One region of the Streptomyces sp. NPDC005791 genome, then DNA from elsewhere that is predicted to be linked to it. Evidence: riboswitches for the same ligand, from Rfam matches in the RefSeq annotation. Region 1 holds a riboswitch; each other region holds the start of a gene.
The links. Region 1 has a riboswitch for cyclic di-AMP ahead of ACFYSH_RS15800 (transglycosylase family protein). Riboswitches for the same ligand answer to the same signal wherever they lie in the genome.
Positions count from the first base shown of each region.

Region 2: linked by a shared signal. The riboswitch ahead of ACFYSH_RS09545 (M23 family metallopeptidase) and the one ahead of ACFYSH_RS15800 (transglycosylase family protein) in region 1 are both predicted to bind cyclic di-AMP.
Region 3: linked by a shared signal. The riboswitch ahead of ACFYSH_RS27845 (C40 family peptidase) and the one ahead of ACFYSH_RS15800 (transglycosylase family protein) in region 1 are both predicted to bind cyclic di-AMP.
Region 4: linked by a shared signal. The riboswitch ahead of ACFYSH_RS18085 (transglycosylase SLT domain-containing protein) and the one ahead of ACFYSH_RS15800 (transglycosylase family protein) in region 1 are both predicted to bind cyclic di-AMP.

Region 1 covers NZ_JBIAIP010000007.1:94,070-101,248, reverse strand. The annotation lists gene ACFYSH_RS15810 (cytochrome P450) at 1-1,128, shown strand, start outside; gene ACFYSH_RS15805 (transglycosylase family protein) at 1,234-2,250, shown strand; cyclic di-AMP (ydaO/yuaA leader) riboswitch at 2,541-2,710, shown strand; gene ACFYSH_RS15800 (transglycosylase family protein) at 2,711-3,403, shown strand; gene eno (phosphopyruvate hydratase) at 3,729-5,015, shown strand; gene ACFYSH_RS15790 (septum formation initiator family protein) at 5,110-5,580, shown strand; gene ACFYSH_RS15785 (DUF501 domain-containing protein) at 5,645-6,193, shown strand; gene ACFYSH_RS15780 (Ppx/GppA phosphatase family protein) at 6,229-7,170, shown strand.
Region 2 covers NZ_JBIAIP010000004.1:11,660-18,838, reverse strand. The annotation lists gene ACFYSH_RS09550 (PP2C family protein-serine/threonine phosphatase) at 159-1,316, shown strand; cyclic di-AMP (ydaO/yuaA leader) riboswitch at 1,549-1,701, shown strand; gene ACFYSH_RS09545 (M23 family metallopeptidase) at 1,713-2,753, shown strand; gene ACFYSH_RS09540 (PrsW family intramembrane metalloprotease) at 2,885-4,336, opposite strand; gene trmB (tRNA (guanosine(46)-N7)-methyltransferase TrmB) at 4,408-5,259, opposite strand; gene lhgO (L-2-hydroxyglutarate oxidase) at 5,249-6,505, opposite strand; gene ACFYSH_RS09525 (sporulation protein) at 6,675-7,179, opposite strand, start outside.
Region 3 covers NZ_JBIAIP010000016.1:109,008-116,186, reverse strand. The annotation lists gene ACFYSH_RS27855 (ATP-dependent Clp protease proteolytic subunit) at 1-626, shown strand, start outside; gene ACFYSH_RS27850 (hypothetical protein) at 634-942, shown strand; cyclic di-AMP (ydaO/yuaA leader) riboswitch at 1,284-1,480, shown strand; gene ACFYSH_RS27845 (C40 family peptidase) at 1,484-1,954, shown strand; gene ACFYSH_RS27840 (LysE family translocator) at 1,973-2,608, opposite strand; gene ACFYSH_RS27835 (LysR family transcriptional regulator) at 2,681-3,595, shown strand; gene ACFYSH_RS27830 (ATP-binding protein) at 3,637-4,068, opposite strand; gene ACFYSH_RS27825 (helix-turn-helix transcriptional regulator) at 4,299-5,252, shown strand; gene ACFYSH_RS27820 (DUF397 domain-containing protein) at 5,189-5,395, shown strand; gene ACFYSH_RS27815 (8-amino-7-oxononanoate synthase) at 5,388-6,536, opposite strand; gene bioB (biotin synthase BioB) at 6,680-7,179, shown strand, end outside.
Region 4 covers NZ_JBIAIP010000008.1:264,931-272,109, forward strand. The annotation lists gene modA (molybdate ABC transporter substrate-binding protein) at 1-423, opposite strand, end outside; gene ACFYSH_RS18055 (helix-turn-helix transcriptional regulator) at 472-867, opposite strand; gene ACFYSH_RS18060 (TetR family transcriptional regulator) at 1,252-1,899, shown strand; gene ACFYSH_RS18065 (NAD(P)/FAD-dependent oxidoreductase) at 1,992-3,179, shown strand; gene ACFYSH_RS18070 (cytochrome P450) at 3,230-4,453, shown strand; gene ACFYSH_RS18075 (ferredoxin) at 4,506-4,697, shown strand; gene ACFYSH_RS18080 (hypothetical protein) at 4,777-5,007, opposite strand; cyclic di-AMP (ydaO/yuaA leader) riboswitch at 5,363-5,549, shown strand; gene ACFYSH_RS18085 (transglycosylase SLT domain-containing protein) at 5,554-6,411, shown strand; gene ACFYSH_RS18090 (hypothetical protein) at 6,629-7,177, shown strand.

The DNA of each region.
Region 1 (7,179 bases):
GCCGATGCCAGGCAGGCCCTCGCCGACACCCGGCTCTCCAAGAACCCGGCCCATCACGCGGGTTCCGCGAACGCCAAGGGCAAGACGGGCATCCCGGGGGAGCGCAAGGCCGAGCTGATGACGCACCTGCTGAACATCGACCCCCCGGACCACACCCGGCTGCGCCGTCTCGTGTCCAAGGCGTTCACCCCGCGCAGGGTCGCGGAGTTCGCGCCTCGGGTCCAGGAACTGACGGACCGCCTCATCGACGACTTCGTCGAGAAGGGGAACGCGGACCTCATCCATGACTTCGCCTTCCCGCTCCCCATCTACGCCATCTGCGATCTGCTGGGAGTGCCGCGCGAGGACCAGGACGACTTCCGAGACTGGGCGGGCATGATGATCCGGCACGGCGGTGGGCCGCGGGGCGGGGTGGCCAGGTCGGTCAAGAAGATGCGCGGCTACCTCGCCGAACTCATCCACCGCAAGAGGGAGAATCCCGGCGACGACCTGATCTCCGGGCTGATCCGGGCGAGCGACCACGGCGAGCACCTCAGCGAGAACGAGGCCGCTGCCATGGCCTTCATCCTCCTGTTCGCGGGTTTCGAGACGACCGTGAACCTCATCGGCAACGGCACCTACGCCCTGTTGCGCAATCCGTCCCAGCGTGCGCGCCTGGAGCGTTCACTGGCCGCGGGGGAGACGGAACTGCTCGACACGGGTCTCGAGGAGCTGCTGCGCTACGACGGGCCGGTGGAGCTCGCGACGTGGCGGTACGCCACCGAATCCGTGACGCTGGGGGGCCAGGACATCGCGGCAGGAGACCCCGTTCTCGTGGTGCTGGCCGCCGCCGACCGGGACCCGGAGCGATTCCAGGATGCGGACACCCTGGACCTTGCACGGAGTGACAATCAGCACCTCGGATACGGACACGGCATCCACTACTGCCTGGGGGCGCCGCTGGCACGGCTGGAGGGGCGGGTGGCGCTGGCAACTCTGCTGCGACGCCTCCCCGACCTGCGGCTTGCTGCGGAACCTGCCGATTTGCGCTGGCGCGGAGGGCTCATCATGCGGGGACTGCGCACGCTTCCCGTCGAGTTCGGTCCAGGGCATCCGGCCGAAAGAGGTGACAGCCTGTCAACTCCGTGACTTTCACGTGATCTCCGCTGCATCGACTTGTGACACACGTTCGAGTGGGGCTAGGTTCACCGTTCGACTCACCCGTCACATGTCAGTCACACGGAAGGCAATCCCATGGGCTCCGCGACCGGCAGACACCGTCGCCCCCGCCAGGCACCCGCCATCGTCGTCGCCGCCGGCGTCACGGGATCGGCCATCGCCATCCCGCTGCTCGGCGCCGGCAGCGCACAAGCCGCAGACGCGTCGACCTGGGACCGGGTCGCCGAGTGCGAGAGCGGCGGCATGTGGAGTGCCGACCTCGGCAACGGCTACTACGGCGGCCTGCAGCTCTCGCAGGACACGTGGTCGGACTACGACGGCACGGACTACGCGCCCCGTCCCGACCTCGCGAGCCGCTCGCAGCAGATAGCTGTCGCGGAGAAGGTGCTGGACGACAAGGGCCCCCAGGCGTGGGCCAGCTGCTCGGTGATCTCCGGGCTCGCCCTGGACGAGGGGCTGCCCGGTGTCGACCCGGGCGACGAGCCGTCCGCCGAGCCCTCGGACACCGTGACCCCGTCCGGGACCCCCTCGCCCGAGGCGTCGGACCCGGCGGACGAGAAGGCGGACACGGACGAGGACTCGACCGGCACCGAGGACGCCCGGAACGCCGACGGCTCCGACGACGCGACGGACGACTCCGAGGGCGGCGTGGACGACAGCACGGCCGGCGGCACGGCGGGCCGGGACGACGTGGCCGGCACCTCGCCGTCCGCCGGCCCGTCCCCCGAGACGCCCGGTGCGTCGAAGGGTGACGGAACGACGGGTGGGAAGCACCGCGGAGTCCCGGCCCCCGAGGCGAGCGCCGAAGCCGGTTCGGGCGACGGGCGGGACGCCGGACGGCACGCCTCGCGTGGCGACTCCGGGGCGCGTCAGGGCGTCGAAGGGACCACGTACACCGTCCGCGAGGGCGACAACCTCTGGGCGATCGCCGACGAGCAGGAGCTCTCCGGCGGCTGGTCCGCGCTCTACGAGGCGAACAAGGACGAGCTGGGCTCCGACCCGGACCTGATCCTTCCCGGCCAGAACCTGGACCTCGGTCTCACCGGGGCGGGCGCACAAAGCGAACCGGCGGAGACCACCGCCACCGACTGAGCAGAAGCGCGAAAATGCTCCCGAAACAGGGGCAGTTCAGAGGCCTATGTCCACTTATGCGTAAGTGAGACATGGGTCTCTTTGCTTCAACTGGCGCGTCCCGTCCGTCCGATCCGTCCATATTGGCTCCGACCTGCGAAAACGACGCGACCTGCCGGGCCGGTACGTGCTGATTGGTCGTTATGTCCATCTTTGAATGTGGGGGTTGCGTGTGTCTACGGTCGGAGCCGCTCGCACCGCGGGCACCTTCGACCGTCACGCCGAATCCTGCCGTCGGCCGAAGGGGACCGACGCGTAAAGCGCCGTAGGCAGGAGCGGGGGACCCAGGTAGGCGCCGGACCCGGCCGTCGGAAGACGGGCGGGCGCGGCTAGGGGTGAAGTCGTCCGCGGGAGCGGGTGACCGGGCAACTCACAGGCCCGAACCCGACAGCTCACCTCGTAGGCGTCGGTGAGGAGAACCATGCTGCTTTCCAGCAAGGGCAAGCACCGTCGCCCGTCCAAGGCCGTCCGCATCGCGACCCTGGCCGGTGTCACCGGTGCCGCCGTCGCCGTACCGCTCATGGGTGCGACCGGCGCCTCTGCCGCCTCCGTCGACACCTGGGACGCCGTCGCCCAGTGCGAGTCCGGTGGCAACTGGTCCATCAACACCGGCAACGGCTACTACGGTGGCCTGCAGTTCTCGCAGTCCAGCTGGGCAGCGGCCGGCGGCACCCAGTACGCCGCCCGCGCCGACCTGGCCACCAAGGGTCAGCAGATAGCCGCCGCCGAGAAGCTCCTCGACCTGCAGGGCCCGGGTGCCTGGGCCTGCGCCGGTGCCGGCGGTCTGACGAACGACGGTGTCGACCCGGGTGTCGACACCGGCTCCGAGAAGAACGGCGACACGGCCCCTCAGGCCGCGCCGGAGCGCAAGGCCGAGCAGCCGACCACGCGCAGCGAGAAGCGTGAGGCCCCCGCGAAGACCGTCACCACCCCGACCGGCCAGAAGGTCGAGAAGGGCGACGGCGAGTACGAGGTGAAGGCCGGCGACACCCTCGGCAAGATCGCCGACGCGAAGAAGGTCAAGGGCGGCTGGGAGAAGCTCTTCGAGCTGAACGACGACATCGTCGACGACGCCGACCTGATCTTCCCGGGTCAGCAGCTCCACCTGAAGTAACCGTCAGGAGCCCGGGGCCCCCTCCTGCCCCGGAGGCCCGGCCCGGCGCGCCGCCCCCGCGTGCCGGGCCGGCGCCGTTTCCGGCCCCCGTCACGGGTGCGGACACGGCTCCGGCCGGAGGTCCGACGTGAGGGGGAGCGTTCAGTTCTTGTGGTTACTTACCAGTAGAATTTCGGGGCTTTGCCCGTAATGCAGGTCCTTGGGTCCTTTTTCGTCCCAGGGGACGGGCGGACGGCCGACGGAGCGGGCCGAGCCGGTTAGGCTCGTGGCGCAAGGCCACAGTAACCCTGCACAACCAGTGTCAGATCCCAGAAGGAGATGCCTCGTGCCGTCCATCGACGTCGTCGTAGCCAGGGAAATCCTCGACTCCCGGGGGAACCCCACGGTCGAGGTCGAGGTCGGCCTCGACGACGGCAGCACGGGACGTGCTGCTGTTCCCTCCGGAGCCTCCACCGGAGCGTTCGAGGCCATCGAGCTTCGCGACGGTGACCCCAACCGTTACCAGGGCAAGGGCGTCGAGAAGGCCGTCCTCGCCGTGATCGAGCAGATCGGCCCGGAGCTCGTCGGTTACGACGCCACCGAGCAGCGCCTCATCGACCAGGCGATGTTCGACCTGGACGCGACCGAGAACAAGGGCTCGCTCGGCGCCAACGCCATCCTCGGTGTCTCGCTGGCCGTGGCGCACGCCGCGTCAGAGGCCTCCGACCTCCCGCTGTTCCGCTACCTCGGCGGCCCGAACGCGCACCTGCTGCCCGTGCCGATGATGAACATCCTGAACGGCGGCTCGCACGCCGACTCCAACGTGGACATCCAGGAGTTCATGATCGCGCCGATCGGCGCCGAGTCCTTCTCCGAAGCCCTTCGCTGGGGCGCGGAGATCTACCACACGCTGAAGAAGGTCCTGAAGACCAAGGGCCTGTCCACCGGTCTCGGTGACGAGGGCGGCTTCGCCCCGAACCTCGAGTCCAACCGTGCCGCCCTCGACCTCATCATCGAGGCCGTCAAGGAGGCCGGCTACGTCCCGGGCCGTGACATCGCGCTCGCGCTCGACGTCGCCGCGTCCGAGTTCTACAAGGACGGCGTCTACGAGTTCGAGGGCAAGTCCCGCTCGGCCGCCGAGATGACCGAGTACTACGAGGAGCTCGTCTCCGCGTACCCGCTGGTCTCCATCGAGGACCCGCTGTACGAGGACGACTGGGCGGGCTGGAAGGTCATCACCGACAAGCTCGGCTCCAAGGTGCAGATCGTCGGTGACGACCTGTTCGTCACCAACCCCGAGCGCCTCGCCCGTGGCATCGAGGAGGGCTCGGCCAACGCCCTGCTCGTCAAGGTCAACCAGATCGGTTCGCTGACCGAGACGCTGGACGCCGTCGAGCTGGCCCAGCGCAACGGGTTCAAGTGCATGATGTCCCACCGCTCCGGTGAGACCGAGGACGTCACCATCGCCGACCTCGCCGTCGCCGTGAACTGTGGTCAGATCAAGACCGGCGCCCCGGCGCGCTCGGACCGTGTCGCCAAGTACAACCAGCTGCTGCGCATCGAGGAGATCCTCGACGACGCCGCGGTGTACGCCGGCCGTTCGGCGTTCCCGCGGTTCCGCTTCGAGGGCTGACAGCCCGCGTCCGGAGCACCAGCCTCCGTCCGTCCCCGCATCCGGTCCCGTACCGTGTGCGGGGACGGACGTGCGTAACGGGGAGGCGTGAGACATGGCCGGGAAGGACCGCGACCGGTTCTCCACCGCTACCAGGCTGCGACTGCTCGGTGAGCAGACGGCGGCCCGTGTCTACCGGTCCCAGAGCCGCCGGCAGGCCCGTCGCTCCCGGCTCACCGGCCGGGCCGCGTTCCTCGCGCTGATCGTCTGCTCCCTGGTGGTGGCCCTCGCGTATCCGATGCGCCAGTACATCTCCCAGCGTGACCAGATCGCGGAGCAGGAGAGGCTGTCGCAGGAGACCCGCGAACGGACCGAGGAGCTGCGCGACGAGAAGGCGCGGCTCAAGGACGACGCGTACATCCGCCGTCTCGCGCGCCAGCACCTCCACTACGTGCTGCCCGGGGAGACCGGTTATACGGTGGTCGACCCGGACGCGGCCGAGGTGCGGCGGGGAGAGCCGGGGGCGACGGGGCGGCCGTGGCACTCGAACCTCTGGGACGGCGTCGACAGCGCGGACCGCGAATGAGCACCGGCCGTCCCCCGTGTACGTACCGATTCATACAGTCCGACCGATGACATTCAAGGCAGGCATGGACACGCCCCCTCCGCAGACCGAATCCACCACGCCCACCGATGTGGACATCGCCGCGTTCGAACTCCAGCTGGGCCGGCCGCCGCGTGGGCTGCGCGCCATCGCGCACCGCTGCCCGTGCGGCAACCCGGACGTGGTCGAGACGCAGCCCCGACTCGAGGACGGCACGCCGTTCCCGACGACGTATTACCTGACCTGCCCGCGTGCCGCGTCCGCGATCGGCACGCTGGAGGCCAACGGGGTCATGAAGGAGATGACCGAGCGGCTCGCCACGGACCCCGAGCTGGCCGCCGCGTACCGCGCCGCCCACGAGGACTACCTCGCGCGGCGCGACGCCATCGAGGTCCTGGAGGGCTTCCCGAGCGCGGGCGGCATGCCGGACCGGGTGAAGTGCCTGCACGTCCTGGTCGGCCACTCGCTGGTGGCGGGCCCCGGTGTGAATCCGCTGGGCGACGAGGCGATCGCGATGCTGCCCGAGTGGTGGGCCAAGGGGCCGTGCGTCACCCCGTGCGGGGCCGACGACGCCGGGTCCGACGCGTCGTCCTGAATTCCTCGCGCCACACGTACGACCACAGGAGCCCCATGACCCGCGTTGCCGCCATCGACTGCGGTACCAACTCCGTCCGCCTGCTCGTCGCGGACCTGGACCCCACCACCGGGGACTTCACCGAGCTCGACCGCCGGATGAGGATCGTCCGGCTGGGCCAGGGAGTCGACCGGACCGGCCGGCTGGCCCCGGAGGCGCTCGAGCGCACCTTCGACGCATGCCGTGAGTACGCGGCCGCGATCGAGGAGCTCGGCGCCGAACGGGTCCGGTTCGTCGCCACGTCCGCCTCGCGGGACGCGGAGAACAGCGACACGTTCGTCCGCGGCGTCGTGGACATCCTGGGGGTCGAGCCCGAGGTCGTCACCGGGGACCAGGAGGCGCAGCTCTCCTTCGACGGCGCCACCAAGGAACTGGTGGGCAGTGATCACCTGGAGAAGCCGTACCTCGTCGTGGACATCGGCGGCGGCTCCACCGAGTTCGTCGTCGGTGACGACCGGGTCCGCGCCGCCCGGTCGGTGGACATCGGCTGCGTCCGCATGACCGAACGTCACCTCGTGGTGGACGGGGCCGTCGTGGATCCGCCCACACCCGACCGGATCGCCGCGATCCGTGCGGACATCGGTGCCGCCCTGGAGCTGGCCGGGGAGACCGTTCCGGTCTCCTCGGCGGCGACGCTCGTCGGCCTGGCGGGGACGGTCACCACTGTCGCGGCGATGGCGCTCGGGCTGGAGGAGTACGACTCGGCGGCCATCCACCACTCGCGGGTCTCCGTCGAGCAGGTCCGGGAGATCACCGAGCGGCTGGTCGCCTCGACGCACGAGGAGCGTGCGGCGATTCCCGCGATGCATCCGGGCCGGGTCGACGTGATCGCCTCGGGGGCGCTCGTCCTGCTCGCGGTGATGGAGCGGGCAGGGGCCCGCGAGGTCGTCGTCAGCGAGCACGACATCCTCGACGGGATCGCCTGGTCGATCGGCTGATCACAGCAC
Region 2 (7,179 bases), on a different contig from region 1:
CGCGCAGCACCGGCTCTCCGGCTGACCCCCGGTGGGTGGCGCTCCGGCGCACTCCTCCCTTTGGCCGATGACGAGTCGCCGCTCGGCGCGGCTCCGATCAGCCTGGACGGGGCGCGGTACCGTCCGCAGCCGTGGGTGGACCGGGCAGGAGTGCACAGGTGGGGAAGCGGGACGGACGGCGAGGGGGCGCTGTGGGGAACGCTCGTTCCCGGCGGTTCGTGCGCGCGCTGCCCGCCCTGATGATCTGCGCCGGGTTGGTCTTCGACCTCGTGACGCCGCCCGCGGTCACGGCCGTCCCGTTCTTCGCGGCCGCCCCGCTGATCGCCGCGCCGTTCTTCTCGCCGGCCGGGACGGTGCGGGTGGGAGTGGTCTCGATCCTCGTCGTGCTCGCCATCCGGGTCTCGGACGGCACGCTCGCCGAGGTCGTGCCGGCCACCGATCTGCTGACCCTGTTCACCGTCGCCGCGCTCTCCCTCGTCATCAACCGCGTCGTGCGCCGCGGGAACGAGCAGCTGGCCTCGGCCAGGGTCATCGCGGAGACGGCGATGCGCGCGGTGCTCCCGACGCCCGAGGACCGGATCGGGGGGCTGCTGGTCGCGGCGAGGTACGAGCCTGCGCAGGCGGACGAGTTCGTCGGCGGTGACCTGTACGCCGTCGCGAACACCCCGTACGGGGTGCGCCTGGTCCTCGGGGACGTACGGGGCAAGGGGCTGGACGCCGTGGCGGCGGTGGCCGTCGTGATCGGGGCGTTCCGGGAGGCCGCGGAACAGGAGTTGTCGCTGGAGGGGGTGGTCCAGCGGCTGGAGCGGGCGCTGGCCCGTGAGGGCTCCCGGCGGGGCGGGCTCGACTCCATGGAAGGGTTCGTCACCGCCGTCCTCGCGGAGATCCCGGCCGGTTCGGACACGATGCGGGTCGTCAACCGCGGTCACCCCGAGCCGCTCGTGCTGCACGCGGACGGGGCGCTGGACGTACTGTCGCCGACCGCGCCCGCGATGCCGCTCGGCATGGGGCTGGACGTGTGGCCGGACCGGTCGGACGAGTGGACGCTGCCGGCCGGTGCGATGTTCCTGGCGTTCACCGACGGGCTTTCCGAGGCGCGGGACGCGAACGGTGTCTTCTACGATCCGGCGGCCCGGCTGCGCGGCCGGCTGTTCCCGGGGCCCGAGGAACTGCTGTCCGCGCTCACCGACGACGTACGGCTGCACACCGGCGGCCGGTCGACGGACGACCTGGCGCTCCTGGCGGTGGGACGTCCCGCGCGCGGCCAGCAGGAGCGGCGGACGACCGTGAAGATCGTGCGACGGGACGGTGAATGACCGTCGCGACCGTCGGTAGTCGAAGGACCCCGCTCCGCATAACATTTGACGCACCGTCAGAAAGTGCTGGTCGGTCAAAGGTCACTGAAGTCGCCCGTTTGCGCCCGGTTGGCCCCTGAAAGTCCTGGCCGGAGTGACGAACGATCTGTAGGAACAGCTTGGATTCGGACCCGGGTGTCTATTAACGTTCGATAACGCAGCGCGGTTGTACCTGCCGTCGCAAGAGGCGGCACCGTGCGCAGCGCCGAATTCCGCAAGGGAACCGGGGAACCACCTACATGGGGTGAATCGGACACCTGTGTCTCGTGAGAGACGAAGGGGCCCGTAGGAGACCTTCCTGCTCCGAACCCGTCAGCTAACCCGGTAGGCGAGAAGGAAGGAAAGGAGAGCGCCCACGTGGCGTCCAATCAGCCTGCCCCCGAGGCACCGTCATCCTTCAGGACCGGCAGCCTCGGTGACGAGGACAGGACGTGGGAGGAATGGAACCCCACCGAGGAGTCCATCCGCCCCGTGCGCGGCCGGCATCGCGTAGCCAAGCAGCGCGGTCTCGCCCGTAGCTCCACCGTCCTCGGCGTCGGCGTCATCGCGGCCGTGGGAGCGGGTGGCATGGCCACCGCTCAGAGCAAGCCGCCGGTCTCCATCTCTCTTCCCGATTCCATCGCGGACAATCTCCCCGACGCCAAGTCCCTGCCCGGCGTGGGCGCGTTCATGTCCGACGGCTCCGACTCGGAGCACGAGACGGTCGCCGCGTCCTCCCCGCTCACCACCGCGGGCATCACCGCCGCCGAGGCCCAGCAGGGCACCACCGACGCCGGCGAAGCGCTGCGGGCCCGCATCCTCCAGCAGGCCGAGCAGCAGCAGGCCGGCGCCGACGCCCAGGCCAAGGCCGCTGAGGAGCAGGCGGCGATCGAGGCGGCCACGGTCCAGGCGGCGAAGCAGCAGAGCGATGCCGAGGCCGAGGCAGCCGCGAAGAAGAAGGCGGCGGAGGAAGCTGCGAAGAAGAAGGCGGAGGCCGAGCGCCTCGCCAAGCTCGCCGCGAGCTACGCCGTCCCGACCTCCTCGTACTACATCAGCTCCACCTACGGTCAGGCCGGTTCGATGTGGTCCTCCGGGCACCACACCGGGCTGGACTTCGCGGCTCCGACCGGCACCCCGGTCAAGGCGGTCCACAGCGGCACGGTGAAGTCGGCCGGCTACTCCGGCTCGTACGGCTACCGCACGGTCCTGGAGCTCGACGACGGCACCGAGGTCTGGTACTGCCACCAGTCCTCGATGGATGTGACCGCCGGACAGCGGGTCACCACCGGCGAGACGATCGGCCGCGTCGGCGCGACGGGCAATGTGACCGGCGCGCACCTGCACCTGGAGATCCACACCGCGGACGGCTCGGGCATCGACCCGATGAGCTGGCTGCGCGGCAAGGGCCTCACGATCTGATCCCCTCAGAACCCCGGCGGCCCTGACGACACCCCCCGACGTCAGGGCCGCCGGTCCGTCCGGGGGCCCGGACTCCTCCGGCCTGACCCGGGCGGGCTCCTGGCCTGGACGGCTCCTGACCCGGACGCTTTCTAATCCGGCGGGGCGCGGTGCCTGCCGTTCTCCAGATACGGGTTGTAGCCGCCGTAGTGCCGGTGCGGCGCGGGCAGGTGCTGGGGAGGCGGCCCGCCGTGAGGGAGCTGCCGTGGGAACCCCGGCGGCGCGGGTGGCCGGTGGACGCGCAGCCGGCCCGTCGCGTGGGCCGCGTACGTCAGGGCCGGGCCCGCGATGTCCCGGCGCTGCCAGAGGTGATGCAACAACTCCTGCTCGCGGGCGGCGAAGTCCGGCCCCACGCCGTCATGACGGGCCCTCCGGCGCAGCATGGCCAGCGAGGTCGCGAACGACTCGTACTCCGCCACGGCGCGGGCCGCGGCCCGGCCCCGGGCGCGGTCCGGGTGGCTGTTCCAGTGCCTGGCCATGTCGCGGGCCACGCCCCGCGCCCGCATCGAGGCCAGCGCGAGAGGCTCGGCGGAGGTCAGCCAGCCGGCAGCCGCGTACACCGGTAGCTCGGTGGAGAGCGTGCGCAGCTCCCGCCGGCGTGACCAGATCGCCAGCCAGGTCACCAGGGCGAAGGACGGCACCATGAACGCGCCGTACACCGCGTAGAAGCCGTACGGCCCGAAGGACGACGAGCCGTTCCACAGGGCGTGCATGCCCATGGCGAGGACGAGCCCGAGCAGAGGCAGGACGATCCGGCGGACCCGGTGGCGTGCGCCGCCGAGCGCCGCCATGCCGAAGCCGATGCCGGAGAGCACCGTGAACAAGGGGTGTGCGAAAGGCGACATCACCGCACGGACGAAGAACGTCCCCGCCGTCACGGAGGCGAAGCCCGTGGTCCCCATCTGCTGGTCCTCGCCGAAGGCGTTGCCCAGGTAGAGGATGTTCTCGGTGAAGGCGAAGCCGGTCGCGGTGAAGCCGGCGACCACGATGCCGTCGACGATCCCGCCGAACTGCCGTCTGCGGAAGAGGAAGATCAGCAGGACAGCGACGGCCTTCGCGGTCTCCTCGACGACCGGGGCGACGACCGTGGCCCCGAGGGTGTCGGCGCTCACCGGGTCCGCGGTGGCCGTCGCTATCCACCGGGTCGCGAAGGAGTTGGCGATGATCGCCACGAGCGCTGCGGCGCACGCGCCCCAGGAGAAGGCGAACAACAGATTCCGCCAGGGCCCCGGTTCGACCCGGTCGAGCCAGCGGAACGCCGCCATCAGCAGCGGCACGGGCAGCACGGCCAGGCCCAGCCCCACCAGAAAGCCCTCGGTGCCCGTCTGCCGGCGCACCAGGGCCAGGATCACCAGACCGCAGAGCGCGAGCACCGTGACCACCGCGCCGGCTCTGAACGCCTTGCTGCGCCAGACCATGCCGACGATGCGGGGCCGGTACCGCCACTGGCCTCGCTCCGGGACGCCGCCCAGGAACTCGTCGAGCCGCTGCTCCTCGAGAACCGGGACGACCGGCTGCTGGTGTTGCACGGACCCCTCGGACACCGGACGACCCTAACGAGAGCCACTGACACCTGGCCACGCCGTGGGAGGCCGGCCGGCCGGGCGATGGCTGATCAGCGACGGGTGAACAGCACGTCGTGCACGACGTGTCCCTTGTCCAGACCTTGGCCCTCGAAGCGGGTCAGCGGCCGGAACGCGGGCCGGGGAGCGTAGCCGCCGTCGGCCTGGGTGTTCTCGAACAGGGGGTGTGCGGTGAGGACGTCCAGCATCTGCTCCGCGTACGGCTCCCAGTCCGTCGCGCAGTGGACGACGGCGCCCGGCTTCAGCCGCGGCGCCACCAGGTCGAGGAACTCCGGCTGGATCAGCCGCCGCTTGTGGTGGCGCTTCTTGGGCCAGGGGTCGGGGAAGTACACCCGGAGCCCGTCCAGGGCGGCCGGCTCCAGCATCTCGCGGATCAGGATGATGGCGTCACCGTTGGCGACACGGACGTTGGACACCCCGGCCCGTTCCGCGAGCCCCAGCAGATTGCCCTGGCCGGGGGTGTGCACATCGACGGCCAGGATCCCGGTGGTCGGGTCGTCGGCCGCCATCTGCGCCGTCGCCTCGCCCATGCCGAAGCCGATCTCCAGGACCACGGGGAGGCCGTCGAAGAGCGTGCGGAGATCCAGGACGCCACGGCCGTCGATGTCCAGGCCCCAGGTGGGCCACAGTCGCTGGAGGGCGTCCTCCTGGCCGGTGGTCACCCGGCTGCGGCGCGGCTGGAAGCTGCGGATCCGGCGCTCGTGGTGCGAGCCCGCCGGATCGGCGGCCGGGCCTCCGGGGAAGCGGGGCTCCTGGCGCAGCCTGCGCTGGCGCTCGAAGGAGGCGGCGCGCCTTGCTGCCGCGTCGTCCGCGTCCGCGGCGCCGGGCAGTTCCGGGGCGGGGCCGGGAGTCTCTGGGGTGGGGTTCAGGGGCTCAGACACAATGACCCGATTCTACGGCGGGAGGCGTCCAGCCGGTCGCGCCGGCCCGCAGCAGGGCCCGTCGCGCCACCTCCCTCCCGATGGGCAGGGAAGCGGTGGCCGCGGGGGACGGGGCGTTGAGCACGTGCACGGTGTGCGGGGCGTCGCGGATCAGGAAGTCGTCGACCAGTGTGCCGTCCCGCAGGACCGCCTGGGCCCTGACCCCGGCGGGGGAGGGACGCAGATCCGCCTCCGTCACCTCCGGCAGCAGCCGCTGGACGGCCCGGGTGAACGCGCGCTTCGACAGCGACCTGTGCACCTCGCCCGCCCCGTACCGCCAGTGCCGCCGGGCGATCTGCCAGGAGCCGGGCCAGGACAGGGTGGCGGCCAGCTCGCGCGGGTGGACGACCGTCCGGTCGTACCCCTCGCGGGCCAGCGCCGGCACGGCGTTCGGACCGACGTGGACTGTGCCGTCGACACCCCGGGTCAGATGCACCCCGAGGAAGGGGAACGCCGGGTCCGGCACCGGATAGACCAGCCCGCGCACCATCTCCGGCCTGGCCAGCTCGTAGTACTCCCCGCGGAACGGCACGATGCGCGCTCCCGGGTCGTCGCCCGCGAGCCGCGCCACCCGGTCGCTGTGCAGCCCCGCGCAGTTGACCAGCACCCGGGCCCTGACCACCTGGCCGTCGGCCGTGCGCACCGCGACACCCCAGGGGCGCCGGTCGACGGCGACGACCTCCGCGCCGTAACGGATCTCCCCGCCCGAGGCGCCCACCTCGGTGGCGAACCTGACGGCCACCGCGGTGAAGTCGACCACCCCCGTCGTCCCGACCCGGATCGCCGCGAGGCCGCGCACCCGCGGTTCGTACTCCGCGATCTGGGCGGGGCCGAGCTCCCGGACCGGCAGGCCGTGCGCCCGGCCGCGCTGCACCAGGGCGTGCAGCCGGGGCAACTCGCGGCTGTCGGTCGCGACGATCAGCTTGCCCGTCACCGCGTGGGCGATGCCGTGTTCCGCGCAGAAGTCCACCAGCTCGGCGGCGCCCCGCACGGCGAAGCGCGCCTTGAGCGAGCCCGGCGGGTAGTAGATTCCGCTGTGGATCACCCCGCTGTTGCGGCCCGTCTGATGCCGGGCCGGACCCCATTCCTTCTCCAGCACCGTGACCCGGGTGCCGGGCGCGGTGCGCGTGATCGCGTACGCGGTCGACAGACCGACGATTCCGCCACCGATCACCAGCACATCGCAGTCGTACGCCGCGTGCGTCATCATCACGCCACCTCCCACCCCGATAGTGCACTGACCCACTGACAACGGGCTCAAACCAGGGCGGGCGTGTGCGTGGCGGGGCGTCCGGCCCCCGGATCCGGAGGAATCGGGGCGTACCGGCACCCTTCCCCCCGGGCTGCGGTTCGTCGGCCCCGCTGTTCCGCCGCTCGGGTCAGACCGGGGCGACGAGGAGCGGACGCGCGCGTTCCCTCAGCTCGGCCACGCGGGGCTCGTCCCCGTACGGCTCGAGGCGGTGCAGGAGGTCGCGTACGTACTCGGTGGTGCGCGCCGAGGAGATACGGCCCGCCACCTCCACCGCACGCGTCCCCGCCGCGCAGGCCGCGTCGAGGTTGCCCGACTCCAGCTCGGCGACCGCGGACACCACGAGCCGCAGCCCGTGGGAACGGACGAACTCGTCGGTGGGTTTCGACAGCGCCTGCTCGGTGAAGCGCCGCACCTGACGGGGCGCCTTGAGGTCGCGGTAGCACTCGGCGGCGTCGGCGGCGAACCTGTCGTACGAGTAGAAGCCGAGCCACGCCGGGTCGGAGTCACCGGTCCGGGAGCGCTCCAGCCAGCTCTCGGCGGCCCTGAGCGCGGCCCCCGCGGCCGGTGCGTCGCCGGCCTTGGCATGGGCGCGCGCCTCCACGAGCCGGAAGAAGCTCATGGTCCGCGCGGTG
Region 3 (7,179 bases), on a different contig from region 1:
CCGCCGCCCGCTACGTACTGCCCGAGTTCACCGAGCGCACCGCTCACGGGTCCCGGAGCACGGATCCGTACTCGAAGCTGCTGTCCGAGCGCATCGTCCTTCTCGGCACGCCCGTCGACGACACGGCCGCGACCGACCTGATCGCGCAGTTCATGTACCTGGAGCACGCGGACCCCGACCGGCCTCTGTCGCTCTACATCAACTCGCCCGGGGGCTCCTTCGGCGCCATGACGGCGGTCTACGACACCATGCACTTCCTCGCCTGCGAGGTGGAGACCTTCTGCCTCGGCCAGGCGGGCGCCGGCGCCGCGGTGTTGCTCGCGGCCGGCGCACCCGGACGCCGACATGCCCTGCCGGGCGCCCGGGTAGTCATTCAGCAACCCGCTCTGGGCGAGCCGGTGCAGGGCCAGCCCTCCGATCTCGAGATCCGGGCCTGTGAGTTGCAGCGCGAGCGCGAGCTGCTCACGGCCATGCTGGCCCGCCACACGGGGCGCTCCACGCGGGAGATCAGCGCAGCCATCGAACGGGACACCGTCCTCGACGCCCCAGCCGCTCTGGCGTTCGGGCTGGTGGACCACGTCACGGAGAACCGCACGCCGTCCCATCCACCGCGTCCCGCGAGGTGAACGCCCCATGCCCTCACCCCAGTTCCCACCACTGCCCGCACTGACCCGCGCCGAGGCCGACTTCATCGACTGCTACCTGGCGGCGCTCGACCAGCTCGGCCGCATCAACCCCGCCCGGGGCACCGACACGTACGGAGCGCTCCGGGCGGCTCAGGCCCTCGCGTCCCGGGCCGTCTCCCTCCGCGACGCACTGGTATCGATGCACGAGCGAGGGGAGTCACAGATCCACGCGGACACCCTGGCCAGGGCTCTGCGACTGCTGGACGGCGAGCGTCGCGCCGGGCGGGTCGCCGTGCCTCCCGCGCCGTCGAGTTGAGCGCTTTCGCCGCCCGACTCGGGTTCCCGGTGGGGTTTCCGACGCCCTTTCACGACACGCCCGGCAGGTCGATGAGTTTTCCTCGCTCGATCGGCGTAGGAGGTCCCCCTACCGAGGGACAGCCCAACTTGCGCACCGAGCACGGACACTGAACGGAATACATCGTTCCGCCCCTGGTACACGGCTGGTCCGGTGCAGCCGCCGCGGCCCCGGGCCGACCGCGTCCACCCGATCGGATCAGTCGTGAGGACTCTCACATATGCCTGCTTCAGCGAGGAAATCCGGCACGGCGTGAGTAAAGATCCCTGGGACGACAAGCCCCCGCCACCGCGGCGGGGCGGTCCGGGCGGACGCCGAGTCCTGCCGCTGTCCGGATGCCTGGTCGACAGGAATGGATCGGCAGGAGTGGAGGACCCGAGCACAACGGGCCGTCCGGATTTCCGGACAGCCCTCGGGGTGAAGCCGCTTCGCGCGGCCGGGCAACTTCGCCAGCCCGAACCCGACAGGTCATCCTTCACAGGCGGCTGACGAAGGGTTGCGCATGACTGCGCAGGTTCATGTCCGCTCTCTGTTCGCCCGGGCCGGCACGGCCTCGGTCCTGACACTCGCCGTAGGGACCACCATGTTGGCCCCCGGTTTCGTGAACGACGCCGAGGCCGCCGCCCACTCGACGAAAGCCCTCAAGATCGCGGCCTCGAAGAAGGGCGCCCCTTACAGCTGGGGCGCCGCGGGCCCCCATCGGTTCGACTGCTCCGGGCTCACGCTCTACGCGTTCAAGAAGGTCGGCAGGAAACTTCCCCGCACGGCTCAGCAGCAGTACAACAAGACCCGCCATATCTCCAGGTCGCAGCGGCAGCGCGGCGACCTCGTCTTCTTCCACGCGGGCCGCAGCGTCTACCACGTCGGCATCTACGCCGGCAGCGGGAAGATCTGGCACTCGCCGAAGACCGGCGCCGTGGTCCGGCTGGAGAAGATCTGGTCCGGCAACGTCTGGTACGGGAGGGTGCGCTGACGGCCTTCGTCGCCCGGTTCAGTGCAGCAGAGGACCGGTGACCAGCACGAGTCCCAGCGCGGTGAGCGCCGCGCCGCTGCCGCCCTCGATCGCACGGGCGGTACGCGGCCGGCGCAGCCACCGGCCCAGGCGGTCCACCAGCAGGGCCACGGCCGGAAACCAGACGAGGGCGAGCAGGACGACCACCGACGCCAGCAGCAGTGTCCTCGGCAGCGGCGGTTGGCCGGCCGGGACGAACTGGGGCAGCAGGCTCAGGAAGAGCACGGGCGCCTTCGGATTGAGGGCGTTGGTGAGGAAGCCCTGGCGCAGCGAACGTCCGAGCCCCGTGGACGCCCCGCCCTCCTCCTCGTCAGCCCCTCCTGCGGTGGCCCGTCGCCTCATCGCGTACAGGCCGCTGAGCCCGAGGTAGAGGACGTACGCGCCGCCGAGCAGCTGGACGGTGCGCAACAGCACGGGCATCGTCACGAGCACGGCGGCGAGGCCGGCGACCGCCAGGGCGGTGTGCACCACGAGCCCTCCGGCGACCCCCACCGCGGTGGCCAGCCCGGACCGCCGGGATGCGAGGGCGTTGCGTACGACCACGGTGAAGTCTGCGCCGGGAAGCGCCACCATTCCCGCGGCGACGGCGACGAAAGCGATCAGTTGTGCGTCCATGGGTCCACCCTGACCCCGTCGGCCCTTTAACGTGTACTTGCAATCTTCTGGGCCTGGCAAAAGGAACGCTTAATGTACGACCCCACGCGGCTGGCCGCGCTGGTGGCTGTGGCCGAGGCCGGCTCGATCACACGGGCAGCCGCACGACTGGGTTACACCGCGCCCGCGCTCTCGCAGCAGCTGGCGAAGCTCGAGCGGGAGGCCGGAGCCGCCCTCCTCGTCCGTCACCACCGCGGGGCGCGGCTGACGGCCGCCGGTGAGCTGCTGGCGGGGCGGGCCCGGCGTGTGCTGGACGAGATGGACCAGGCACGGCACGAGCTGGCACGGCTCGCAGGGCTGTCGGGCGGCCGGTTGAGGGTCGGCACGTTCGTGACGGCCGGGATCCATCTGCTGCCGCCGGTTCTCACCGCGTTCCGGCGCTCCCACCCCGATGTGGAGCTGGCCGTCACGGACTACGAGCCGCCCGCCGGGGTCGCCGCCGTGGCAGCGGGTGATGTGGACCTGGCGCTCACCCATGCGTACGAACCCGCGGCCGCCGGGCCGCTGCCGGCGGGGGTCTCCGCCGAGCCGCTGCTCGTCGAGGAGCTGGTGCTGGTCACCGCTCTCGGGCAGGTGCTGTCCGAGGGCAGCGGCCCGCTGCCTGTGGCCGAACTGGCGGGCCGTCCGCTGATCAGCAGCGCTCCTGATCATCCACCGCGGCGTGGGGTCGAGCGTGCGCTGGCCGAGGCGGGAGCCACCCCCGCCGTGGTGTGCGAGTCGCCCGGCTACGCCCTGGTGTGCGCCCTGGTCAGTGCGGGCATCGGCGTGGCGGTGGTGCCGGAGATGGTGGCCGCGATGTCCCCGACGCCGCTCGCCGTCCGCCGTCTGGAACCCGCCGCTTTCCGGCGGACGATCTCCGTGGTGCACCGGGGGGAGCGGAACACCGCGGCGGCGACGACGCTGATGGCTCTCCTGCGCAGCGGCTTCGGCCGGGCTTCCACCGGGTGAGGACGGTCGCGGCCCCACGCGCGGTGCGCCGGCCGACGGCGTCAGCTCCGCGCGGGGACCGGCCAGGGAAGAGCGATCGACACGGTCTTGCCCCCGTCCGGGGTGGGGCTGACTGCGAGCCGGCCGCCGTGCTCCTTCGTGAGGGCCCGGATGATCAACATTCCGCGTCCGTTGTCCTGGCGCACCGCCGCGGGCAGCCGCTGGGGACGGCGGGGGTGGCTGTCCGTCACACCGAGATAGAACTCCACGTCCCGGTCGAGTCTGAGGTCCACGGTGAAGGTGGGTGACTGCCCCAAGGTGTGCTGGACGGCATTGGTGGCGAGTTCCGAGACGATCAGCCGGATGGTGTCGGCGGCGTCGTCGTCCTGCCTCAGTCCCCATGCCGCGAGCACCTGGGCCACAAATGTCCGGGCCGTGGAGACCGAGGCCGGATCGCTCGGCAGAGTGACAGTTGCTTCCTGATGGTCTGCCATGGCGACGCCGTCCCTTTCCCGCCCTGACCGGCCCACGGCCAGCCCTGGATTGTGCTTCGCGCCAGACTGCCACCGATGTCGGCCTTACTGACGGCGATCGGCCAAGATATGCATATATCTGTCGCTCATTCCGGTGAACTCTGCTCCGCGGGCCGCGTACGGGCGCAACACTGGCCCCTCCCGAGCCGTGCCCGCCGGGGCGGCTCCTCGTACAACGGAAGGTGGGCGCCGTGCGGAACGGCCCTGTGGTGCGCCGTCGCAAGCTCGGTGAGGAGCTGCGCGGTCTGCGTCACTCCTCGGGACTCACGAGCCGGGACGCCGCCGGGATGTTGGGCTGGCATCAGTCGAAGGTGAGCCGGATCGAGACCGGGGCGAGCGGAGTGACGCCGGGTGACGTGACCCGGCTGCTGGACGCCTACGGCGTGGACGACCCGCAGTTGTGCGCGCTGCTGCAGAATCTCGCCGGTTCGGCCGGCGGCGGCGGAAGCGGGTGGTGGCACGCCTATCGCGGGCTCATCCCGCCGCAGTACCGCGACTTCATCAGCCTGGAGTCCCAGGCCGATGCCGCCCGCACGCTGGAGACCTCGGTCGTTCCCGGGCTGCTGCAGACCGCCGACTACGCGCGAGCGGTGACCCGCACCTCACTCGACGGGCTGCCGGTCGCACAGCTCGATTCCCTGGTGGAGGTCAGGCTCGCCAGGCAGGGCGTCCTCCACGCACCCCGGCCCTTGCGGCTCAGCGCCGTACTCGACGAGGCCGTACTACGGCGGCGGGTCGGCGGGCCCCGCGTCATGAAGGAGCAGCTGCACCATTTGACGCAGGTAGCTCAACTGCCTCACGTAACGCTCCAGTTGCTGCCGTTCGAAACCGGGAGCTACATCGGCCTCACAGGGCCTTTCGTTATTTTCTCTTTTCCGAACATCTCCGATCTGGATGTGGTCGTTCTTGACCATTTGATGAGTAGTCTCTATCTGGAGCGGAAAGAAGACCTCGAGGCGTACAGCTCGGCCTTCCGCACGATGCAGGCTCACGCGCTGTCGCCGGAGCGATCGCTGGACCTCATCGCCGCCCTAGGCCGCGGCGATCAGGCGGAACCTTCAGACTGCCCGAGGGGGGCACGATGTCCGACCGTCTCGCACGGCCCGCACCCAGGTGGCGGCGCAGCAGCCGCAGCACCGGGATGAACAACTGCGTGGAGACCGCGCCCCTGCCCGGCGATCAGCTCGCCGTTCGGGATTCCAAGGACACGGGCCTTCCGCCGCTGCGTTTCTCGGCGACGGCCTGGACGTCGTTCGTCGCCGGACTGCACGGTCGTCCGGTCAGCTGACCTGCCGGGGCGCCGTCGCGAGGACCGTACGCACGGCCGTGGCGATCTGTTCGCGCGCCAGGTCCGCCCGGGCGGTCAGCCGCAGCCTGGAGATTCCGTCCGGCACCGAGGGCGGCCGGAAACACCCCACGGCGAGCCCTGCCGCGCGGCAGTCGGCGGCCCACCGCACCGCCGACTCCGCCGAGGGCGCGCGGACCGACACGACGGCGGCGTCCGGGCGGACCGCGGTCAGCCCGGACGCCGTCAGCCGGCCGTGCAGTTCCGCGGCGACGGCCCCCGCCCTGGTCGCGCGTCCGGGTTCGCGGCGCAGCAGACGCAGGGCGCCAAGAGCCGCACCGACGGCGGCCGGTGCGAGACCGGTGTCGAAGATGAACGTACGAGCCGTGTTGACCAGGTGGCTGATGACCCGGGTGGAGCCGAGCACCGCTCCGCCCTGACTGCCGAGCGACTTGGAGAGGGTGAGCGTGGCGACGGTCCCTTCGCCACCCGCGAGTCCGGCGGCCTCCAGCGCGCCTCGTCCGCCCGTGCCCAGGACGCCCAGCCCGTGTGCGTCGTCCACGAGGAGAGCGGCGCCCGCGGCGCGGCAGACATCGGCGAGGGCGGCCAGCGGGGCCGCGTCGCCGTCCACGGAGAAGACGGAGTCGGTCACGGCCAGCGCGCGTCCGTCGTGCGAGTGGAGTGCCTTGCGCACCGCTTCGGGGTCAGCGTGCGGCACCACGGCCGTGGCGGCCCGGGAGAGCCTGCATCCGTCCACGATCGAGGCGTGGTTGCCGGCGTCGGACACGATCAGCGAGTCGTGTCCGGTGAGCGCCGTGAGGGCGGCGAGGTTGGCCGCGTAGCCGGAGGAGAAGACCAGGGCGGCTTCGAAACCACAGAAGGCCGCGAGTTCGCGTTCGAGTTCCGCGTGCAGTGCGGTGGATCCGGTGACGAGCCGCGAGCCGGTGGCCCCCGCACCCCATGTCCGTGCCGCCTCGGCCGCGGCGGTGGTGACCTCCGGGTGCCGGCTCAGACCGAGGTAGTCGTTGCTCGCGAGGTCCAGCAGTTCCGTCCCGGCGGGCCGGGGGCGCAGCGTCCGGACGAGTCCGGCGTCGGCACGGCGCCGGGCCTCGTCGTCGATCCAGTCGAACGGGGCGTAGGACATGGGCGGGTCCCTTTTGTAGGCAGCTCACAGACCCTAACCGGGTGCGCAACAGGCCAGGGTGTGGCAATACACACAGCATCGACCGGCTCTACTGTCCGGTTCCTCCTTGGCCGATGGCGGTGCCGTACGTCAGGATCAAGGCCATGGACCTGCTGAACACGCTGGTGGAAAAGGGGCTGCGGCGCGAACTGCCGACCCGTGACGAAGCGCTCGCCGTGCTGGCGACCTCCGACGACGAACTGCTCGACGTGGTGGCCGCGGCCGGAAAGGTGCGCCGCCAGTGGTTCGGCCGGCGCGTCAAACTCAACTACCTGGTGAACCTGAAGTCCGGTCTCTGCCCGGAGGACTGCTCCTACTGTTCGCAGCGGCTCGGCTCCAAGGCCGAGATCCTCAAGTACACCTGGCTGAAACCGGACGAGGCGAAGAAGGCCGCCGCCGCAGGGGTGGCGGGCGGCGCCAAGCGCGTGTGTCTGGTGGCCAGCGGCCGGGGGCCGACCGACCGTGACGTCGACCGGGTGTCGCAGACGATCGAGGCGATCAAGGAGCAGCACGAGGGCGTCGAGGTGTGCGCCTGCCTCGGCCTGCTCTCGGAAGGCCAGGCCGACCGCCTGAGGTCGGCGGGCGCCGACGCGTACAACCACAA
Region 4 (7,179 bases), on a different contig from region 1:
GGGATCGGCGAGATCCGTGAGGCTCTGGACCTTCTCGGGATTTCCCTCGCCGGTGGCGATGACCAGGCGGTTCTTCGCGATGACCACCGGCTTGCCGGTGTCCGCCGTCAGCCCGTCCATCGTCCGGGTGTCGGCGGTGACCAGCGCGTCAGCGGGAGCGCCCTGCCCGACCTGGGCGGCGAGCTCCTGCGACCCGGCGAAGGAGAACGTCACCTTCGTGCCGGGATGCTCCTTCTCGTACGCGGCACCCGCGGTCGCGAAGACGTCGGTCAGCGAGGAGGCGGCCAACACGGTCAGCCCGGTCTCCGATGCCGCGGAGTCCCTGCCGTCGTCGCCGCACGCGGCCGAGGTGGCGAGCAGAGCCGCAGCCGACAGGACCGCGGCGCCGGCCCGGCGGCCGGTGGGAGTGAGGGGGAAGGGCATCGGAGGAGCTCCTCGGTAGGGCGCCGCACGCCGACGGCGGCTGCCGCGTCAGGCGCGGTCGATGTGGACGTTGGTCGACTTCACGCGGGCCGTGGCCCGCATGCCGACCTCGAGTCCCAGCTCCTCCACGGCTTCCCGGGTGAGGAGCGAGACGAGGCGGTGCGGGCCGGCCTGGATCTCGACCTGGGCCGCGACGTCTCCGAGCTTCACCGCGGTGACGATGCCCGGGAAGGCGTTGCGCGCGGAGGTGTAGGGGGCCTCCTCCTCGCCGGGGCCTGCCTGGGCGACCTCGATCGAGAAGGCGGCCAGGTCACGGCCGTTGATGAGACGGCGCCCGCCCTCGTCGCGATGGGTCGCGACCCTGCCGGCGTCCGCCCACCGGCGGGCGGTGTCCGGGCTCACGCCGAGGAGACGAGCTGCCTGGCCGATGGTGTAGGACTGCATGTGCGACACGATAGGAGGAACACGCGCGCACTTACAACGCGCAGACGCTTTTCTCCTCGCGGATGCGATGCCGGTGTGTCGAGCCGGACGCTCCCCGGGCAGGCGCGCGCCGCAGCGGCTTTGCGCCAATTCCGGGGTTGCGCGGAGCCGGGCGCCCTGGCTCCCGGAGCCGACAGGGCATGCCGGGGCGACGATCGCCGGGGGCCGGACCACCGCCGCCCGCAGGCTGATCGCCGCAGGTGACAGGGGCGCCGCGGGGCTCCGGCAACCGTTCCGTGGCGGGAGTGCGAGCATCTCGGCCATCTTTAAGTCAGCTGCTTGACCGACGAGTCGACGGCGGATTGCCTGGACGCCGCGAGACGCCTTCGGCCGAGGAGACGGCGAATGGAACGGACGGCGCGGGCCGAGCAGGTCAGCGAGACCAGGGAACGGATCCTGCACGCGGCGGAGCGGCTGTTCGCCGAGCGCGGCGTCTACGCGGTGTCCAACCGCCGGGTCAGTGAGGCCGCGCGCCAGGGCAACAACGCCGCCGTCGGCTATCACTTCGGGACGAAGGCCGACCTGGTCCGGGCGATCACCCGGAAGCACAGCCGGCAGATCGAGGAGGCCCGCGCCCGTCTGCTGGTCCGCATCGAAGGCTCCACGGACGTAGGGGAGTGGGTGGCCTGCCTGGTGCGCCCCACCACCGAGCACCTGGCCGCGCTGGGCAGCCCCAGCTGGTTCGCACGGTTCTGCTCCCAGGTCATGACCGACCCGGCGCTGCAGGACATCGTGGCCGAGGAGTCCCTCGCCTGCCCGCCGACGCTACGGGCCCTCGAAGGGCTGAACCGGTGCCTGCCCGACCTGCCGGCCGACGTCCACGTCGAGCGGGCCGCCATGTCGCGCAACCTGATCCTCCACACCTGCGCGGAGCGCGAACGCGCCCTCGCCGGGAACACCTCCACGCCCCGCACGACCTGGCACGACACCGCCACCGGTCTGATCGACGCGGTCGTCGGGCTCTGGGCGGCACCGGTCACGCCCTGCCGCTGACGGCTCTCCGACCCCGATCGGCCCCAGCCGATCCCCACCCGCGATCCGGCGCCCGCATCCACGCTGCCGGGCCGAGAACAGAGGCATCCACCATGACCCCTTCCCGCGTACTCGTGGTCGGCGCGTCCGCCGCCGGGCTGACCACCGCGGAAGCACTGCGCCGCAAGGGCTACCAGGGCGAGCTGACGCTGCTGGGCGCCGAGCGGCACCTGCCGTACGACCGCCCGCCCCTGTCCAAGCAGGTGCTGGCCGGCACCAGGACCCCTGACACCGCTCGTCTGCGTACGCCCGAAGCGCTGGCGGCCCTGGACGCCGAACTCCTCCTCGGCGACCCGGCGGCCGGCCTCGATCCGGCGAGCCGTACGGTACGCACCGCGTCGGGCCGCGAACTGAGCGCGGACGCCGTCGTCGTCGCCACCGGACTGCGGCCGAGGACCCTGCCCGGGCAGCCGGACGCCGAAGGCGTGCATGTACTGCGGACGCTCGACGACGCCCTCGCGCTGCGGGCCACGCTTCTGACGTCGCGGCGGCTCGTCGTGGTCGGGGAAGGCGTACTGGGCTCCGAGATCGCCGCCACCGCACGTTCCATGGGGCTCGACGTCACCCTGGCCGGGCCCCGGCCGGCGCCGCTGCTGGACCAGTTCGGTCCCATGGTGTCGGACCTGCTCGCCGCGCTGCACACCGGGCACGGCGTGCGTCTGCGGCTGGGCCACGCGGTCGGTGGACTGACCGTCGCCCGAGGCCGGGTGACCGGAGTCCGTCTCGACACGGAAGAGGTGCTCCCCGCCGATGTGGTCGTCGTCGCGATAGGGGGCGCGCCCGCCACCGGATGGCTGACGGGCAGTGGGCTGCGTATCGACAACGGCCTCGCCTGCGACTCCCGGTGCCGGGCGGCGGAGGGCATCTACGCCGTGGGGGACGTTGCGGCCTGGCACCACGAACTGTTCGACGCCCCCATGCGCCTGGAGAACCGTACGAACGCCACCGAGCAGGCCCTCGCCGTCGCGGACAACATCCTCGGCGCCGACCGGCCCTACACTCCCGTGCCCTACTTCTGGACCGACCAGTTCGAGGCCAGGATCCAGGCCCATGGCCGACTCGGCCCGGACGCGGGGGTGACCGTCGTGGACGGCGATCCCACGAGCGGACGGTTCGTCGTCCGCTACGAACGTGACGGCAGGGTCACCGGGGTCCTCGGCTGGAACATGCCCAAGCAGGCGCGGCTGCGCCGCCAGGAGATCGGAGGGCTTGTCCCGTACCTCGAACCGTCCGCCCCGTGACAGCGGCCGACGGCACGTCACCCCCCACCGCACGACGAAGTGAGGATGCGTTGACCAGCACCGTACGCACCGAAGAGACGCCCGCGCCCTCGGCTCCGCAATTCCCGATGGCCCGGGCAGCGGGCTGCCCGTTCGACCCTCCGCCCGCCCTGAAGGCCGAGCAGGAACAGGGGTCGCTCAGGAAAGTCAGTCTGTGGGACGGGACCACCCCCTGGCTGGTGACTCGTCACGCCGACCAGCGCGCCCTCCTCGCCGACCCGAGGGTCAGTGCCGACATCGGCCGGCCCGGCTACCCCAGTTCGGCGCCGGTGAAGGGGGCCGGCTTCAGCTTCATCCTCATGGACGACCCCGAACACGCCCGCCAACGGCGGATGGTGACGGCCCCTTTCACGATCAAGCGGGTCGAGGCGATGCGCCCAGCCGTCCAGAAGATCGTGGACGGACTGATCGACGACATGCTGTCCGGCCCCCCGCGGACCGACCTCGTCCAGGCGTTCGCCCTCCCGGTCCCCTCGCTCGTCATCTGCGAACTGCTCGGAGTGCCGTACACCGACCACGACTTCTTCCAGGAGAACAGCAGCACCATCATCAGCCGCGGCGCGGCTCCGGAGGAACGGGCCACCGCCCACGGCAACCTGCTCGGATATCTGGACGAGCTGGTGGGCCACAAGATCGCCCGGCCCGCGGACGACCTCCTGTCGGGGCTCGGTACCCGCGTCGAGGCAGGGGAACTGTCCCGCCGCGACGCGGCCGACATGGGCGTCCTTCTGCTGCTCGCCGGACACGAGACCACGGCGAACATGATCGCTCTGGGGACCCTCGCCCTGCTCGAACATCCCGGCCAGCTCGCCCTCCTGCGGGACACCGAGGACCCCAAGGTGGTCTCCGGCGCCGTCGAGGAGCTGCTGCGCTACCTCAACATCACCCACACGGGCCGCCGGCGGGTGGCCCTGGAGGACATCGAGATCGCGGGCGAGGTCATCAGGGCGGGCGAGGGGATCATCGTGCCCAACGACATCGGCAACCGTGACCCCGAGGTCTTCGCCGACCCCGACCGGCTCGACCTACGGCGCGACGCCCGGCGCCATGTGGCCTTCGGTTTCGGAGTGCACCAGTGTCTCGGCCAGCCGCTGGCGCGCATGGAACTGCAGGTCGTCTACAGCACCCTCTACCGGCGCATCCCCACGCTGCGGCTGGACGCCCCTCTGGAGGCCTTGTCGTTCAAGCACGACGGGTCCGTCTACGGCGTCCACGAACTGCCCGTGGCCTGGTGACTTCTCACCCCCGCGCCCGCTCCGCAGCGACACCGACGACCAAGGAGTCCTCATGAAGGTGATCCTCGACCAGGACAAGTGCGTGGCATCCGGACAGTGCGTCGTCGCCGCCGGCGATGTGTTCGACCAGGACGACGACGGCATCGCCGTACTGCTCGACCCCACGCCGTCCTCGGACCGGGCCGACGACGTCCAGCAGGCCGCTGCCGTCTGCCCGGCACTCGCCATCCTGATCCAGGACTGACCCGAGACCCCCGGCCCGCAGCAGCCCCGTACGGGCTGTTGCGGGCCATTTCTCTGCCGCGGCGCGACCGGACGGCCGCTCAGCGCGGCTTCCAGCTGAGCTTGCCGCCACCCACCCATCGCACGGCCTCCGGGTCGTCGAGGTCATGGACCGGAATGCCGGCGGCTGCGGCCGCGAGCAGGACATCGGTCATGGCGGTCGCACTGCCGATCACCTCGCCGTCGATCTCCACGATGCGGAAGGGCGGATCCCCGGGCTGGACGGGCAGGACGGTGATCCGGGGGACCGAGGTGTACGGGTTGTCAGTCATGGCTGCATCGGTTCCACGCGGGCGCTCCGGGTATGCCAGACAGCCTTCCCGTGAGCCTTATGCCCGATTTGCTCTGCTTTTTGAAAATAATCCCGTAATCCATAAAAGGCCATTTCATGCGACCTGACCCCTTCGGGCGGGAGCAAATCGCCCGAATCGGACTCGGTGACCAGGGTCACTTCGTGGGCCTCGGACGTGGGGGTTCGGGAGTCGGTTCCCTTCTGTGCCAACGGAAACGGTTGACGCGATGTGGGGTGGATTACATGAATTCCGGTGAATTGATCTTGCGAATGAATTGTGATCACTGCGCCAGGCTTGTTCCTTTCCCTATTTCTCGCCTACGGTCACCATCACTCCGGACGGAACGCCGAATCCTGCCGCCGCCCGGTGACCCGACTACTTCTTCGTACGGCAGGAGCGGGGGACCCAGGTAAGCGCCGATCCGGTTTCCGGAGCGGCTCGGGGTGAAGTCGCATTCGCGTGCGGCCGGGCATCTCCAGCCCGAACCCGACAGCTCACTTCGCAGGCGACGGAGAGGAATGCAGCATGCCCGAAAACGGTAAGCACCGTCGTTTCAGGACCAGTTCGCTGACCCGCGGCATCATTGCCGTGAGCACGGGTGGAGCCGCCCTGGCCCTCCCCGTGATCGGTGCGACCGGTGCCTTCGCCGCCCCGGCCCAGCCGGCCTCCGTCGAAAAGGTGGCGACGTCTACTGCGGTGTCCGGCAAGGCAATTGCCGCGCAGAAGTCGGAGAACGCCACCTATTCCGTGGTCGTGGGTGACACCCTTGCCAAGATCGCCCGCGAACATTCCGTGAGTGGTGGCTGGAAGGCCCTGTACGAGGACAACAAGAAGGTCGTCGGAGGAAATCCCGACCTGATTCGTCCGGGTCTTCAGCTGACCATCGGCGCCGAGGCCGACAACACGTCGGCGGACAAGGCAGAGACCAAGACCTCCGCCTCGTCCGACCGTGCCGAGGAGAGCGCTGACCGCGCCGACCGCTCGGAGCGTACGAGCACCACCGTCGCCGCGGAGGGCGCGCCCGCCGCCGAAGCCGTTCCCGCCGCCGAACCGGCCGCGTACACGGACGACCTCGACGGCTGGATCAAGGAGTCGCTGGCCGTCATGGCCGAGCACGGCATCCCCGGCAGCTACGACGGCATCCACCGCAACATCATCCGCGAGTCCGCGGGTGACCCGATGGCCATCAACAACTGGGACTCCAACGCCGCTGCGGGTATCCCGTCCAAGGGCCTGCTGCAGGTCATCGACCCGACCTTCGAGGCCTACCACGTGCCCGGTACGTCGACGGACAGCTACGACCCGGTCGCGAACATCACGGCCGCGTGCAACTACGCCGCGGACAAGTACGGCTCGATCGACAACGTCTTCGGGGCCTACTGAGTCCTCACCGTCCTCGCCGGGGCACAGGCGCCGGCGTACGGGCGTGTGACGGAGGGACAGCACTGACGGGTGGTACGGGTTCGGCGGAACCCGTACCACCCGTCAGCCGTTCACAGGGAGGTCGTGCAGCCGTGTGACGGCGGCCGACGCGCCGACGACAGGCCGCGCCGAGCCGGCTGACTGGTCTCGTACAGGTTCGTCGTCCATACTGCCCGCCGTGGAGCAGCGCATAGATTCGAAGACCAAGCCCGAGTTCGCCGCGGGGACAGACCCGGCGTACATCCCCGGCCTGACGGCCCCTGCCCCCGCGCGGACGGAGGCGGAAGCGGAGAAGGCGGAGCCCGAGGGCGGCCCGGAGAACGAGGCCGTGGACGCGCCCGCCGAGGGTGCCGCCGAGGAGTCGGTGGAAGCGTCCGAGGCCGCTGCCGACGCCGTCCCGGACGCCGACGCCGTCCCGGATGCCGACGCGGCTCCCGACGGCGGGGACGGCCCCGTCTTCGAGGTCAGCGACCGGCGCGGGTCCATCAGGGTGGACGCCGAGGGCGTCCGCTTCAGGCTCGACGACCAGGAAGCGGAGTTCGACTGGGCCGAGATCGGCGCGGTCGAGGTCAGGACCGGCCGCTTCGGGCGCCGGTTCACCGTGACCGTCCACCTGTCGAGCCGCCGGTGGTTCAACGCGGAGGTCGAGGCCGGCGCCCGCGGTGACCTGAAGACGTGGACGGCGGAGCTCGACGAGGCGCTGGACGCGTACTTCGAAGAGGCCTGACG